DNA from 3 places in the Aeromonas sp. 160P genome. Region 1 is predicted to be linked to each of the others. Evidence: predicted binding sites of a transcription regulator. Region 1 holds the regulator's gene; each other region holds the start of a gene.

Region 1 (5,453 bases):
GGCAACCAGGTCACCAGCATATGCTCGATCTGCTGGGTAAACAGCATCACATCGGCCTGTGCAGAGAGGTAGTTGGCGACCGGCTCATCCTTGCCAGTAAACGGCTTGAGCTCGGGGACCCAATGCGGATTGGGCAAGAAACGGGCATCGAACACGAAATCCGCGTCCTTGGGAATGCCGTACTTGAAACCGAACGACTCGAATACCAGCACCAGCTCGTTCTCTTTCTTGCCGAGCACCCGGGTTTTGATGAGCTCACTCAGGTCATGAATGCTGAGGGTGGTGGTGTCGATCCGCAGATCCGCTGTCGAGGAGATGGGCGCCAGCAAATTGGTCTCTTCACGGATCGCCTCATCCAGCGACAGTTTGTTACGCGACAGGGGGTGCAAGCGGCGGCTCTCGCCATAACGCTTGAGCAAGGTGCCGTTGTCGGCATCAAAGAAGAAGCTGGAGAACGTGACTCGCCCTTCATTGCGCACCTGCGCCAACAGGTTTTCCAGCTTATCCGGATCGCTCGGCAGGTTGCGCACGTCGATGCTGACCGCCAGCTTGTCATACTGGCTTTCGACCGAGACAATCAGCTGGGGCAGCAAGTTAACCGGCAGGTTATCCACACAGTAGTAACCCAGATCTTCCAGCACACGCAGGGCTACCGTTTTACCGGAGCCCGAACGCCCACTTACCACGATTAACTGCATCTTGTTCCCTCACGCCAAAACAGGTGGTTCATTCCAAGCCTGAGTATCAGGCCGAGGTCATGATCTGATAGAGCTCTTCATCGCTGGTTGCCTGACGCAATTGGCGACAGACCGCCTTGTCACCCAGCTTGGAGGCCATCAGGGAAAGGGTCTTGAGATGCTGCTTGCACTCGCTTTCCGGTACCAGCAAGGCAAACAACAGGTCGACCGGTTGGTTGTCGATGGCATCAAAAGGGATGGGATCAGCAAAGGTCATCAAAATCGCGGTTGGCGGGAACGCATCATCAATACGACCGTGGGGAATCGCAATACCGGCACCGATCCCGGTACTGCCCATTTTTTCGCGGGCCAGCAAGCATTCGAACAGCGCCTGACGGGAGGTGCCAAGGCGTTCGGCGGCCAACTCGCTGATGATTTCGAGGGCGCGTTTCTTGCTGGTACAAGGGACTGCACTTTTGGTGCAGTCCCGACTCAATATATGTTCAAGTTGCATAGTTATTTTTTATTTAACTTATCTTTGTGCTTGATGATCTGCCTGTCCAGCTTGTCGAGCAAGGTGTCTATCGCAGCATACATATCAGCATGCTCAGAGGTAGCAAACACTTCGCCGCCACTGACATGCAATTTAGCTTCCGCTATCTGGTTCAGTTTTTCCACACTAAGCACCACATGCACGTTATTAATGTGGTCAAAGTGACGCTCGAGTTTGGCAAATTTGTTACTCACGTATTCACGCAGAGCTTCGGTGATCTCGACATGGTGTCCGGTCAGGTTAATTTGCATAACATCATCCTTTTGTTTTGCCTAAACCAGGCGTTTACGCTGATTGGAAGGTGCGATAAACAAGGATTCGCGATACTTAGCGATCGTGCGTCTCGCCACCATAATACCCTGTTCGGCCAGCAAATCCGCGATCTTGCTATCACTTAACGGCTTGGCAGGATTCTCTGCCGTGACCAGCTTCTTGATGAGCGCGCGAATTGCGGTCGATGAGCACTCTCCTCCTCCTTCGGTGTTCACATGGCTGGAGAAAAAAAACTTCAGTTCAAATATGCCCCTTGGGGTATGCATGTATTTCTGGGTCGTCACCCGGGAAATGGTCGATTCATGCATCTCCACCGCTTCGGCGATGTCGTTGAGCACCATCGGCTTCATCGCCTCTTCACCATACTCGAAAAAGCCCTGTTGTTGCTCGACAATACAACAGGCTACTTTCAGCAGGGTATCATTGCGACTCTCGAGGCTCTTGATGAACCATTTGGCTTCCTGCAGATGGGAGCGAATAAATTGGGTATCCGTGCCACTGCGCGCATTGCGGGCCATGGCAGCATAGGTCTCGTTGACCCGGATTCGCGGGGAAGAATCAGGATTGAGCTCAACGACCCACTTGCTACCCTTCTTGACCACAGAGACATCGGGGATCACATATTGGGAGTCACTCTGGATGATGCCATTGCCGGGGCGCGGCTCCAGCAGCTGGATCAGATCCAGCACCAACTTGAGGTCGCTCTCTTTGAGTTTGGTCTTGCGCGCCAGGGTTCGGTAGTCACGATTACCGAGCAGATCCATATGTTCGAGGATCACCTCCTTGGCCTCATTGAGCCAGGGGGTCTGCGGGTCATACTGCCCCAGCTGGATCAACAAACACTCCTGTACCGAACGGGCAGCGATGCCGACCGGATCGAAATGCTGCACCCGCTTGAGCACAGCTTCGACCTCATCAAGCTCGACCTCCAGCGCATCGCTACTGACCGCTTGCAGGATATCCTCCAGCTCAACGGTCAGATAGCCGGATTCGTCGATAGCATCAATGATAGCGAGGGCGATGGCGGCATCCACATCGCTGAACGGGGTCAGCCGCATCTGCCACAACAGATAATCCTGCAGGTTTTCGGTGGTCTCCCCCTGATAAACGCTATCTTCCCCATCGTGGATAGGGCCAGCGCTCTGGGCGGTCCCGGCAGAGTAGACTTCATCCCAAGTGGTATCTACCGGCAACTCGTCCGGCATCTGCTCCTGCGCCATGGCATCGCTTGAATCCAGCCGGCTGGCGTCAACAGGCTCTTCCGGACTGGTCTCTTGTACCTCACTCTCTTCCTGCTCCAGCAGGGGGTTATTCTCGAGCGCTTGCTGAATTTCCTGCTGAAGTTCCAAAGTGGAGAGCTGGAGCAGACGAATCGCTTGTTGTAATTGCGGCGTCATGGTCAGGGACTGACCGAGACGCAACTGTAATGTCGGCTTCATCTACGTCGGGATATCCTTATGTTCAGCGAGGCATTCGTCAAAGAGAATGAAGGCATGCCCCCTTACTATAGACTGAATTGATCGCCCAAATAGACGCGCTTGACCTGTTCATCGGCAAGGATGTCTGCCGGTGCACCTTCGGCAATCATCTTGCCGTGGCTGACGATATAGGCCTTCTCACATACGTCCAGAGTCTCTCTGACGTTGTGGTCGGTAATCAAGACGCCAAGGCCTCTATCTTTCAGATGCTGAATGATCTTCTTGATGTCTATCACAGAAATCGGGTCGACCCCGGCAAAGGGTTCATCCAGCAGAATAAAACGCGGCTCGGCCGCCAGCGCGCGGGCGATCTCGACCCGACGGCGCTCACCGCCGGAGAGGCTTTGGCCCAGGTTATCGCGAATGTGGGTGATGTTGAACTCTTCCAGCAGTTGCTGAACCTTGTCTTCCCGCTCTTCGCGGCTCAGCCCTTTGCGGGTCTGCATCACCCCCATCAGGTTGTCGAATACCGACAGCCGGCGGAAAATAGAGGCCTCCTGCGGCAGGTAGCCGATGCCATTGCGAGCCCGCACATGCATCGGCTGCAGGCTGATATCCTGATCATCAATGGTGATGAGACCGGCATCCCGTTGCACCAGTCCCACGATCATGTAGAAGGAGGTGGTCTTGCCCGCCCCGTTGGGGCCCAGCAGGCCGACAATCTGGCCAGTGCCCACTTCCAGGCTAACGTCGCTGACCACCATGCGACGTTTGTAGCTTTTTTGCAGCCCAACTGCTTTTAACACTGCCATGGCTTATTTTCCCTGCTTCTTCTGGTCGGCGGGTTTGTCGAAGTTCTCTACCTGATCCGGCAGGAACTCGGTCCTGACCCGCTGGGTCGGGTTCTTGCTCTCGGCAGTCATCTTCTGTTTGTCGATGTCATAACGGATCAGGTCGCCAGTGACCAGACTATCTTCCTGCTTGAGCTGACCGTTGCCGGTAATGGTGACCAGCCGGTTTTTCAGCTCGTAACGAATGCTATTGCCATGAGCATTGACCGGCTTGCCGTTATCCATGATCTGGAAGAAGGTCGCTGGCTTGCCGTAGGCAGTCATCACCTCGGCCCCTTTCTCGCCGGAACGGGTCACCACCACCTTGTCGGCATGGATCTTGATGGTGCCCTGAGTGATGATGACATTCTGTTCAAAGGTGATGCGATTATCCTGCATCTCGGCCACCTGCTTGACGGCATCGACATAGACCTTCTCGGCAAAATCGGACTCTTTGGCGGTCACAGCACCACACAACAGCAGGGCTGCGAGGGCCAGATTAGCGTTTTTCATTGAAATAAATGGCATGACCTTGATCCAGTAACTCAAAATATTTGCGGTCCAGATGGCCTTTTAGGCCAACCCCTTGGGTCTGGAAATCCCGACCCAGAATATTTACTTCCCGGTTGCTGCGCACATCCTGCGTCACCAGATCCAGCTCCAGATAGGGCGTATCGAGCGTGGAGATGAAGCTAGTTGGCAGTAGCCCATCCAGATGCACCTTATCCCGCAGGATCACGTTGTCACCGGTGTTGAGCACGCCGGTTTCGGCAGTGATCTTCCACTCGGCACTCCCCTGCTCGTCATACATATAGACCACCGGCTGGTCGAAGGTCGCCTGCTCGAGGATTTGATAATACTCGGCGTAGGTCGACTCCAGCCGCTCGGTACGTTTACCATTCATGTCAAAGCGGGTGGTCACCAGATCTTTAGCGACAAAATCCGGCTGATAGTTTTCGATTTTGACGGCACTCTCCGGCACCAGCTCCACCTTGCCCAACTGCCAGGCGACCAGCGCCACCAGCAGCAATAAGGCAAACAACAGGGTCTGTCTGCTCATACCGACGCCTCGGGCTGATAATCGTCATGGCCCTGCGCCTGCAGGATCAAGTCGCACACCTCGCGCACCGCCCCCATGCCACCGCCAAGACGAGTCACCATATCAGCACGGTTCAGCACCAGCGGATGAGCATCCGCCACCGCGATGCCAAGGCCACAGGCGGCCATCACCGGCAGGTCTATGGTGTCATCACCCATATAGGCGGCCTGCTCCGGGGTCAGTCCCAGCTTGGCCAGCAGCGCCTCGAAGTGGGGCAGTTTCTTGTCTGCCCCCTGCACCACATGCGCCACACCCAGGCTTTTCATCCGATCGCTGACAATGCGAGAGTTGCGCCCGGTGATGATGGCGATCTCGATCCCGGCATTGAGCAACGCCCGCATGCCCGCACCATCGCGGGTGCAGAAGGTTTTCAGCTCTTCGCCGTTGTTTCCCATATAGATGAGGCCGTTGGAGAGCACCCCATCCACATCGCACACCAGCAGGCGGATTTGCGCCGCCTTGTCGTACTGGCTGCGCGTCACCGGACCATAGAGGGTCGGTACGTTTTGCATCAAATTACTCCGGCTTTCAGCAGGTCGTGCATGTTAAAGGCACCGAGCGGGCGCTTCTCCTCATCCACCACCAGCAATCCGTTAATCTTGC
Region 2 (5,453 bases), 2.0 Mb from region 1:
AACTGCGGGACGCGTTGATCATGTCAGCCATCTCTTCCACCATGTTGACGTTCGGTTTGAAGATGAAGCCATCTTTGTCCGCCATCGGGTGGTTCGGGTTAAATTCCTTAAGCAGAGGGGCCTTACTCTCAACAATGCCCTTCACCTCAACCCCGACTGCCCCCTGTTTATCAGACATTGCCTGGTCAAGCTGAGCGGCAAATATTGGCCGCCGGGCATGGTAAGTATTTTCCACACTGGAGCTGACACTGTCTGCGTTGGCCATATTGCTGGCAACCGTGTTGAGCCGCACAGACTGTGCACTCATAGCCGAGCCTGCTATGTCAAAGACCTTGAACAAACTCATCACTGTTCTCCTTTCAGGGCCTTGAGCAGGCCGCTGATCTTGCCATTCATAAATTCCAGGGAGGTTTGATACTCAAGACTGTTACGCAAGAAATCGCTACGTTCCTGCTGCACGTCAACGGTATTGCCATCGCCGGTGTCCGGTTGTAACGGATTGCGATATTGCACAGTACCTGAGGCGTCCATATTCAAGGCAAAGTGCTTCTCGCTGGTGGTTGCCAGTCCAAAACCCTGCTGATGTTGGGCATCCTGCAGCGCCTGAGCAAAATTGATATCCCTGGCTTTGAACCCCGGGGTATCAGCATTGGCAATATTGCTTGCAAGCACCTCAGCACGCTTGGCGCGAACGCTGATCGTGTGTTGATGCACACCAAATACCTTGTCAAATGAAAGAGCCATAGCACACCTCCTGCTTGGTATTTGTATTGCAAGAGGTATGCCAGAAGAGAGTACACGGCAGCGTGGTTCGAAATAGCGGCACCTGACATAGCAAAAAGATCACAGGATCCTGCCCATAACGGGGAGAGCCGATCCTATTTTTCCACCTGTATCGACGTGATTTTGAAGTCAAACATAAAGAAAGAGGGAAGCAGAATGCTTCCCTCGGGTATCACAGTAAGAGTCGATACAACCCTCAGATTGCGCGGTTACCGAGCCTATTTGACCTTATAAACGATCCCAGGATTACAACGGATCATCTCGAATCTGTCGGTCAGGCCGGCCAATGATTCTGACGCGCCCAGCATCAGATAACCACCAGGGTTAAGGCTGCTGGCAAACTGGTTGAGGATCTTCGACTTCACATCCGGAGCAAAGTAGATAAGCACATTACGACAAAAAATAATGTCAAATTTTCCGAGCAAGCTGTAACTTTCCAGCAGATTTATTGGCCGGAAAGTGGTCAATTTTCTGACTCGCTCAACTACGCGCATCTTGCTATCACCATAGGGCTCAAAAAACATTTTTTTGCGCTCTGGTGACAACCCCCGAGCCAAGGCCAGGCTGTCATAGACACCCTCCTTGCACTGGTTCAACATAGTTGTCGAAATATCCGTTCCCACAATCTGCACGCCACCAGGCAAGGTGCCGGGTTTTTTCATCTGTTGCTCAATGGCTGTCATGGCAATTGAGTAGGGCTCCTGCCCGGATGATGACGCAGCAGACCAGATCTTGATGGGACGACCACTTTTTCCCAACTCTGGGAAAATTTTATCGGTCAGTAACTGAAACGGATAGGTATCACGAAACCAAAGGGTCTCGTTGGTGGTCATGGCATCAACCACCGCCATTTTCAGGTCACGCTCTCGTACACTCATTGCACGAGTGACCAGATCAGACAAACTCTCGATGCCAAACTGCGCCATCAACGGTGAAAGACGGCTCTTCACCAGATACTGTTTGTTATCACCCAGCACAATCCCGCTCTGTACCGCCAGAAAGTTGCTGAACTGTTTGTATAAGTCGTCCGAAAGTGTCTTCATGCAGCGATTCTTCTTTATTAGAGTGCGTTTTGTACGGCTTTGGCCAACTCATCCGGTTGAAACTTGGCGATGAAGTTGTTCGCACCGACTTTCTGCACCATTGCCTGGTTAAATACCCCACTGAGGGATGTATGCAGAATAACATGCAAATCCTTAAGATTTGGATTATTCCGGATCTCGGCAGTAAAGGTATAGCCATCCATTTCCGGCATTTCGATATCTGAAATCACCAGCGCAATCTGATCCTTGATAGGACCATTCTTGGCCATTTCCAGCAGCATGTTTAACGCTTCTCGGCCATCTTTTGCCAGCACACACTCAACCCCAATCGCTGCAAGTGCACGTTGCACCTGTTTACGCGCGACAGACGAGTCATCTGCAACCAGCACAGGGCGCCCCAACGTCGGATGATCGGAACTGGCTTCCACCAACTCTTGGCTTACTTCAGTAGATACCGGAGAAATTTCGTTGAGGATCCGCTCAACGTCCAGGATCTCTACCAGCTCACCATCGACCTCAGTGACTGCGGTCATGTAGTTGATACGGCCAGCCCCCTTAGGAGGCGGCAAGATGGATTCCCAGTTCATATTGATGATGCGCTCGACCGAGTGCACCAGAAAACCCTGAACAGATCGGTTGTACTCGGAGATAATGATGAAGCACTTGCTCAAATCTTCAATCGGACGCTTACCCACCGCCATGCTGAGGTCGATGACAGAAATAGTCTGGCCACGAATATGGGCAACCCCGCGAATGCAGGAGTTCAACTTGGGCATCACGGTCAAATGCGGACATTGCAACACCTCACGTACTTTAAATACGTTAATGCCAAATCTTTGACGTCCATTGAGACGAAATAACAATAACTCCAGCCGGTTTTGCCCCACTAGCTGGGTACGTTGGTTGACCGAGTCCAGGATACTGGCCATAAACACTCCCTAAAAGACGCTTGGCATTAATCATGCATGTGTAATGGATTGCATCAGACTATCGATGTGACCACAAACAGATTCTGAAGCAATCATAGTTAAATATGGTGATATGCGTGAACAACTTATCGACCAACGAGCGAAAATGATTAACCGTCTTTTACTCATCAGCCTCTTTTTAGGTAGCATCTCTTCCAGCTATGCCTCGGACGTCACCACCTATCTGCAAGAAAAAGCGCAAGAGTTCGTTTATGGCCAGCTAGAAGTGCCCTTGGATGCCAGGGCTGATGTCACCTCGGCAACGCTGGATGAACGGCTCCCACTGACCCGCTGCGAAGACCGATTAACCATCAGCTTACCCGCTAAAATGGAAATTCGTCGAAATACAACTGTTTACCTTAAGTGTGAAGAAGACAAACCTTGGGATGTCTATTTGCCTGTACGGGTTAGCATTCAAAAACCCTATGTCACCGTCGCCAACCCTATTGCCAAAGGGGATCTGCTGACCGAGCCGCAACTTATACTTGCCTATCAGGATCAAACCCTGATCCGTGGCGACTATCTGACCGACCCCACCCCACTCATAGGGGTACGTAGCAAACGCGAAATCAAACCGGGGCAGCCCATCCGTTTGAGCCAGGTGTGTGTGGTATGCAAAGGGGATCAAGTCACCCTGACAGCAGAAAACAACAACTTCCAGATCAAAACCATGGCCCGAGCCTTGCAAGATGGCAGCTTCGGAGAGATCATCAAACTCGTCAATATTCGATCCGGCAAAACTGTTGAGGGTAAAGTAAGTGGTGTAGGTGCTGTATCGATCACTTTCTAATGCCAGATGTTCGATAATTTTTCTAAAGTTCTGACCTGCTGCACCGATAAACAGGTAAGCAAACCTTAAAGCAGACGAAGGTAACTAAAATGGCCATCAACAATATCAACAACTTGGCGAACAATCGGTTGCAAAATACCGGTAACAGCCAGGGGACAGGCAGCAAGTCAGTCACCTCATCGCCCGAAAACAAAGCGGCTACTGTCAAGCTGGACTCAGTCTCCTTGACCAGTGAGGCGCAACAATTGCAAAAGATGCAACAGACCCTCAATACCGCGTCTACCGGTAATGAAAGCAAGGTCGAACAGCTGAAAAAAGCCGTCGCAAGTGGCGAATATCAGGTCAATAGCGATGCAGTAGCCAAGAAGATGTTCAGTTTCGAAGCTAATCTGGACAAAGTTCTTAGATGATGGACTTACCTTCGTTACTGCACACCCAAGATGATTATCTCACCCAGATGCAAGGCATTCTGGAAGAGGAGTTCCGCTTGCTCGAGCAGCATCAGGCACTGGCCCTGCCTGCACTGACCGAGCGCAAACAGCAGTTGCTTGCTGCGATAGAAACCCTGGACAAGACGCTGGCAGAGATGCCGGAACTGGCACTACAGCTGGCAGCCTATCCCGATGAGATGGCACGGCTGAGTGCAAAACTGGATGCCTGCCAGGCACAAAATGATATCAACGGTCGGCTGCTTGAATTGAGCATCGTCTCCAACCGTCGTCTGGCAACCTTTCTGAGTCAGCTGCGCGATCGCAACAGCCTGACCTATGACGCCAAAGGCAACACGCGCTCTGGCACCCGCTCCTACGGTATCAAGGCCTGACATCTCTTATCAGGCCTTGCATTTTTTCTGTCCGTTTTTTATAGCGCCAGTCGCAGCAACTCTCGTCCATCCTCACAAGCATTCACTCGCAGCACCCCGGCCTCATAGCTACCGTAACTGGCAGGCAATTCACCGCGCGGAAAACAGATTGAGCCCGGATTCATCAATACTCGCTCCCCCTGCCATTCCAATACCGGCACATGGGTATGGCCGCTCAGGAACAGACTGCCTGGCGGCAGTTGTACCTCGTCAGGATGATAAAGATGGCCATGGCTGACAAACCAGCGCCGTTCATCGACCAGCAGCTGGTTGTAGGGGGCGGTGATGGGGAAACGCAATAACATCTGATCCACTTCAGAATCACAGTTGCCACGCACAGCGATGATCTGCGAGGCCAACTCGTTGAGCCGATCGGCCACGGCTGGCGGGTTATACCCGTCAGGCAGAGGGTTGCGCGGCCCATGATTGAGCAGATCACCGAGCAGCAGGTAGTGATCGGGCTGCCATGGCTCAAGCAGGGTCAGCACCCGCTCCAGCGCAATGATGCTGCCGTGGATATCGGAAATAATAGCAAGTTTCATGAAATGCTCCTCACTGCTGGCTGAAATAGAGATCCTTGGTGGCAATCGTCCCTCTCAAACTCTCGCTGGGCAGCCCACGCAGGGTGGGATCGACCAGCCTCATCTGATTGTAATGATACACGGGAAGGATCGGCGCCTCCTCAAGCAGCAACTGCTCGGCATGTCGATAGAGTTCGACTCGACTCGCGCTGTCCAGCGTGTTGCCAGCCTGCTCCAGCAACAGATCAAAATCGGCATTGCAGTAGCCACTCTCGTTGCGCAGATCCTGACAACGGAAACTCCCCAGCATGGCTGACGGCTCCACGTAATCGCCGAACAGGAAGCTTCTGGCTATCTGGAAATCACCACTATCCTTGGCCATCTGATAGCCCCCCCACTCCAGATGGTTGAGGGTGACCTGCACCCCCAGCTTCTGCCACATGGCCGCGATAGCCAGCGCCATCTGCTTGTGGGTCTCGGCGGTGT
Region 3 (5,453 bases), 3.6 Mb from region 1:
AAAATGCCCCCCATCGAACTTTTCTCTGCCGGCAGCTTTCTGGTATTGGGCCAGCAGTTGCTGATCGGTATTGCCCTCGGCCTGATGACCCAGTTTCTGATGGAGAGCTTCGTGATGGCCGGTCAGGTCATTGCCATGCAGACCAGTCTGGGTTTTGCCACTCTGGTGGACCCGATGAATGGCCAGTCGGCCCCCGTGGTGGGTCAGTTCTATCTGATGTTGGCAACCCTGGTGTTTCTGGCGCTGGATGGTCATCTGATCATGCTGCGGCTGGTGATCCTCAGTTTTGAGACGTTACCAGTATCGGACAGTGGGCTGTCTCTGCCAGCCATCCGCACCCTGATCGGTTTTCTCGGGGTGATGTATCAGGCATCGCTGGTGATGTCGCTCTCCGCCATCGTTGCGCTGCTGCTGATCAACTTTGCTTTTGGCGTCATGACTCGGGCCGCGCCGCAACTCAACATCTTCAGCATCGGTTTTGCGGTCAGCATGATGTCGGGTCTATTGATCCTCTGGCTCACCATTGGTGGTTTCCTCGGCCATTTCGACATGATGTGGGAGCGGGTACAAGAGGTCAGCTGCGAGCTGATCAACACCCAATGCTTTGGTGGTGCCCATGGCTGATACCGATCAGGAACGTACCGAACAACCCACGGGCAAACGACTGCAACAGGCCCGTGATAAAGGGCAGATTGCACGTTCAAAGGAGCTGGGCACCGCCAGCGTCCTGCTGTCAGCAGTATTCGGCCTGCTGATGCTCAAGGGCTCGCTGGCGACCGCAATGATCAAAGTCGTCACCATGGGCTTTACCCTGGATCGGGAGCAGGCGTTTGATCCCAACGCCATGATCGCCATGGTGCCCGCGCTTCTGGCGGAATTGGTCCTTCCGCTGGGGCTGTTGTTCGCCCTGGTGGCCGTTGCCGCCTTTATCGGTAACACCCTGATGGGAGGGATGAATTTTTCGACAGAAGCTATGCTGCCAAAATGGAGCAAACTGAGCCCGCTCAGTGGCTTGAAACGGATGTTCGGGGTGCAGTCGCTGATTGAGCTGGTCAAGTCCATCGCCAAGGTGGTGTTTATTACCCTGTTTGCCTGGTGGATGCTCTCCAGCCAGTTCAATCACCTGCTTAACCTCTCCATGGAGGGATTCCCCGGCGGCATCATAGACGCCCTTGAGCTGTTTCTCTGGATGTTGATCATCCTCTGTTGTGCCCTGCTTCCGATTGTTGCCATCGATGTGCCGTTCCAGCAGTGGAACCACATGCGTCAACTCAAGATGACCAAGCAGGAGGTGAAGGACGAGTTCAAGGACAGCGAAGGCAAGCCCGAGGTAAAGAGCAAGATCCGCCAGTTGCAGATGCAGATGGCGATGCGCCGGATGATGGGGGATGTGCCCAAGGCCGATGTGGTGATCACCAACCCGACCCACTACTCGGTGGCGCTCAAGTATGATGCAGGCAAACCCGGAGCCGCACCCAAGGTAGTGGCCAAGGGCACTGATGAAATCGCAATGAAGATCAGGGAGATAGCCAGGGAATACGAGATCCCGATTATGCCCTCACCTGAGTTGACCCGGGCTATTTATCATTCCACCGAGATTGGCCACGAGATCCCGGAAGGGCTGTTTGCGGCGGTTGCCCAAGTGCTTGCCTATGTCTTCCAACTGAAAAAATTCCGCCGTGGTCAGGGACGCCGTCCTCAGACGCTGGCCAAAGACCTCCCCATCCCGACCGAATACCGAAAATGACAAAGTTCTGACGCAATAATAATAAAATCATTTAACTTCAATGGCTTGGTGTTTTGGCTTGATGCTTGCATTAATCTGACACCAGCACGTTGAAATTGAGAAAGACGATGGAATTCAAGGCATCTTTGGGCCGCTTGAAAGAGTACAGAGGGTTACTGACCACCGGGTTCGGTACTCCGTTACTGGTACTGGCCGCCTTGGGTATGGTGGTGTTGCCCATTCCACCTTTGATGCTGGATGTGCTCTTCTCGTTCAACATTGCGCTCTCCATTGTGGTGTTGCTGGTCGCCGTTTACACCCGCCGTCCCCTCGAATTTGCCGCCTTTCCCACCGTGTTACTGCTCGCCACCCTGCTGCGGTTGGCGCTTAACGTTGCGTCAACCCGGGTGGTGTTGCTGGAAGGTCATAATGGCACCGCGGCGGCGGGCCATGTGATCGAGGCGTTCGGTAAGGTGGTGATCGGTGGTAACTATGCGGTCGGTATCATCGTCTTTACCATCCTGATCATCATCAACTTTGTGGTCATTACCAAGGGTGCGGGGCGGATCGCGGAGGTGAGCGCCCGGTTCACCCTGGATGCGATGCCGGGCAAGCAGATGGCCATCGATGCCGACTTGAACGCCGGGCTCATCAATCAGGAAGAAGCCAGGAAGCGTCGGCAAGAGGTCACGCAGGAGGCCGACTTCTACGGCTCGATGGATGGTGCCTCCAAGTTTGTCAAAGGGGATGTCATCGCGGGCATCATGATCCTCTTTATCAACATCATCGGCGGCTTCATCATCGGGATGATGCAGCACCAGCTGACCTTCGCGGAATCGGCAGAGATTTACACCTTGCTGGCCATCGGTGATGGCCTGGTGGCGCAGATCCCCTCGCTGTTGCTCTCTATCGCCGCCGCCATCATAGTGACCCGGCAAAATACCGATCAGGATATGGGCACTGCGGTGCTGGGTCAGTTGTTTGACAATCCCAAAGCACTGATTATCTCTGCCGGCATTCTGCTGATGATGGGTCTGGTGCCGGGTATGCCTCACTTGGCATTTTTGGGGTTGGGGGCGGTATCTGCAGCAGGCGCCTGGTGGTTGTTGCGCCGCGAGAAGCTGGCAGCGGCCAAAGTCGCCAAGGGTGAGCTGATGCCTGCTACCAACGAACAGCCTCATGAGCAGAAAGAGCTGAGCTGGGACGATGTGATGCCGGTCGATATCATTGGCCTTGAAGTGGGTTATCAGCTGATCCCGCTGGTGGATCGCAACCAGGGTGGGGAATTGCTCAACCGGATCAAAGGGGTGCGCAAGAAGCTCTCGCAAGAGTTGGGATTTCTGGTGCCGGCCGTGCATATTCGCGACAACCTGGATCTGGCGCCTAACCAGTACCGCATCACCTTGATGGGGGTCAGCACCGGCGAGGCCAATGTTTACCATGACAAAGAGATGGCTATCAATCCGGGTCAGGTGTTTGGTCAGCTGCAGGGGATTGCCACCAAGGATCCCGCCTTTGGACTGGAAGCGGTCTGGGTTGCCAAAGATCAGGTGTCCCAGGCACAGACACTGGGTTATACAGTCGTGGATACTGCCACTGTAGTGGCAACCCATATGAGCCAGATCCTCACCAACCATGCGGCTTTGTTGCTGGGTCATGATGAGGTACAACAGCTGCTCGATATGATTGGCAAACACCAGAGCAAGCTGGTGGAAGGGTTGGTGCCGGAAGTGATTAGCATGGGTAACCTTGTGAAGGTATTGCAGAATTTGCTCAATGAAGGCGTGCCAATCCGCGATATGCGCACTATCCTGCAGACCCTGGTTGAATACGCGCCGCGCAGCCCGGATCCGGAAGTGCTTACAGCGGCCTGCCGGATTGCCCTGCGCCGCCTGATTGTGCAGGAGATTGCCGGCCCTGATCCCGAGTTGCCGGTGATTACCTTGGCGCCGGAATTGGAACGTATATTGCATCAATCTCTGCAGGCAGGTGGCGGTGATGGTGCCGGTATTGAACCTGGCCTGGCCGAGCGGATGCAGCGATCACTGGTGGAAGCCACGCAACGACAAGAACTGGAAGGCCAGCCAGCCGTGCTTCTGACATCGGGGATCTTGCGTAATACCTTGGCGAAATTTGTCAAGAATGCCATTCCTGGATTGCGCGTTCTGTCTTATCAGGAAGTGCCCGACGACAAGCAGATTCGCATCGTCAGCGCAGTAGGGCAGAACTAGTTAGCGGAGATGACGGGTGAAGATTAAGCGGTTTTTTGCCAAGGACATGCGAACGGCTCTGGCCGAGGTCAAGGAGACTCTCGGGCCAGATGCGGTGATCATGTCCAACAAGAAGGTCACCGGTGGGGTCGAGATAGTCGCCGCAGTCGATTATCAATCCCAGGTCCCGGGGCCTAAAGATGCGCCGGTTCGCCGTCAACTGAATGACGAGAGCGTCAATATTTCGTCTGCCGGACGGCAGATGACTCGCCCTGAACCGACTCAGGCGAAGGAGCAGAACGAACATTATGCCGATACCCTGGCCGCATTGCTGGCTCGCCAGCAAAAGCTCAAGCCGGGCAACGCTGCCGCCATGAGCAGCACTCAGTCAGCTGGCCTGGCGGCAGCCAATACCGCGCCCAGAACATTGGCCGAACAGGGGCAGTGGGGCGCAGCCCCTGAGCCCGCCAAGCCAAAAGCCCGGGCTGCAACGCTGGGGCGGCCCGCGCAGCCAGCACCTCGCGAACAAGAGATGGAAGGGATGCGCAAGGAGATGGCCAGCATCCGAAAGTTGCTGGAACACCAGATTTCCGGGCTGATGTGGCAAGAGGTAGAGCGCCGTGAGCCAATGCGGGCATTGCTGATCAAAGAACTCAAGAAGATGGGCTTTGATGATGCGTTTGCCGATCAACTGGCGGGGCTTATCCCCGAGGATATGTCCATCCACCAGGCCATGGCACAGCTGGCAGAGGTATTGACGGGTCAGCTCAAGATCAGTGAAGACGAGATTTTACGTCAGGGGGGGGCGGTGGCGCTGCTAGGCCCGACCGGGGTAGGCAAGACCACCACCATCGCCAAGCTGGCGGCACGTTTTGCCATGAAGTATGGCGCCGAGCAGGTGGCGCTGATCACCACCGACAACTACCGGATCGGTGCCCATGAACAGTTGCAGACCTATGGTCGGATCATGGGTTGCCCGGTGCGGCAGGTGCGTGATGCCGAAGAGCTGGCTACCGCACTCTATCAGTTCCGTCATCGGCGTCTGGTGCTCATCGATACGGCCGGGGTTGGCCAGCGGGATATCCGCTTGACCGAGCAGCTCGATACCCTGGTCAAGAATGCCAAGGTACGGATCCGCAGCTATCTGGTGATGTCTGCGACCTCCCAGCGTCGGGTGATGCAGGAAGCGGTGGACCATTTCCGGCGGATCCCATTGAGCGGCTGCATACTTACCAAATTGGACGAGAGTCTGAACCTGGGCGAAGTGATAAACGTGTGTATCCAGAATGCCTTGCCAATCAGCTATATCACTGACGGGCAAAGGGTTCCGGAAGATATTCAGGTTGCCAATGCGGCGCAGCTCGTCGGAGCGGCCATGGGCTCGCTGGAGCGAGAAACAGAAGAGCCCTATTTCTGGGGCGCAGGCTTTGGCGAGGCCGAAGATTCGGAGTTTTATGAGTAACATACATATGGATCAGGCGAGTGGTCTGCGCAAAATGCGTCAAAACAATCGAGTA

What was found. Region 1 encodes sigma-54, which starts transcription at its own class of promoters, with help from an activator protein. Its sites were predicted from a motif close to TGGCACNGTTTTNGCTT; they were not measured.
Region 2: a site for sigma-54 is predicted at 2,777-2,793, ahead of flgA (flagellar basal body P-ring formation chaperone FlgA). Genes of this name have one in related genera too.
Region 3: a site for sigma-54 is predicted at 1,802-1,818, ahead of flhA (flagellar biosynthesis protein FlhA). Genes of this name have one in related genera too.

Annotation. Positions count from the first base shown of each region.
Region 1 is NZ_JBUXKV010000001.1:345,298-350,750, forward strand. It holds gene rapZ (RNase adapter RapZ) at 1-698, opposite strand, end outside; gene ptsN (PTS IIA-like nitrogen regulatory protein PtsN) at 745-1,191, opposite strand; gene hpf (ribosome hibernation promoting factor) at 1,194-1,481, opposite strand; gene ACY8FN_RS01655 (RNA polymerase factor sigma-54) at 1,503-2,942, opposite strand; gene lptB (LPS export ABC transporter ATP-binding protein) at 3,008-3,733, opposite strand; gene lptA (lipopolysaccharide transport periplasmic protein LptA) at 3,737-4,264, opposite strand; gene lptC (LPS export ABC transporter periplasmic protein LptC) at 4,251-4,811, opposite strand; gene kdsC (3-deoxy-manno-octulosonate-8-phosphatase KdsC) at 4,808-5,362, opposite strand; gene ACY8FN_RS01680 (KpsF/GutQ family sugar-phosphate isomerase) at 5,362-5,453, opposite strand, start outside.
Region 2 is NZ_JBUXKV010000001.1:2,362,360-2,367,812, reverse strand. It holds gene flgC (flagellar basal body rod protein FlgC) at 1-346, opposite strand, end outside; gene flgB (flagellar basal body rod protein FlgB) at 346-744, opposite strand; gene ACY8FN_RS11255 (CheR family methyltransferase) at 1,002-1,826, opposite strand; gene ACY8FN_RS11250 (chemotaxis protein CheV) at 1,844-2,755, opposite strand; gene flgA (flagellar basal body P-ring formation chaperone FlgA) at 2,901-3,584, shown strand; gene flgM (flagellar biosynthesis anti-sigma factor FlgM) at 3,674-3,994, shown strand; gene ACY8FN_RS11235 (flagella synthesis protein FlgN) at 3,991-4,407, shown strand; gene yfcE (phosphodiesterase) at 4,446-4,988, opposite strand; gene ACY8FN_RS11225 (peptide ABC transporter substrate-binding protein) at 4,999-5,453, opposite strand, start outside.
Region 3 is NZ_JBUXKV010000001.1:3,935,519-3,940,971, reverse strand. It holds gene fliR (flagellar biosynthetic protein FliR) at 1-624, shown strand, start outside; gene flhB (flagellar biosynthesis protein FlhB) at 617-1,747, shown strand; gene flhA (flagellar biosynthesis protein FlhA) at 1,855-3,957, shown strand; gene flhF (flagellar biosynthesis protein FlhF) at 3,974-5,398, shown strand; gene ACY8FN_RS18235 (MinD/ParA family protein) at 5,391-5,453, shown strand, end outside.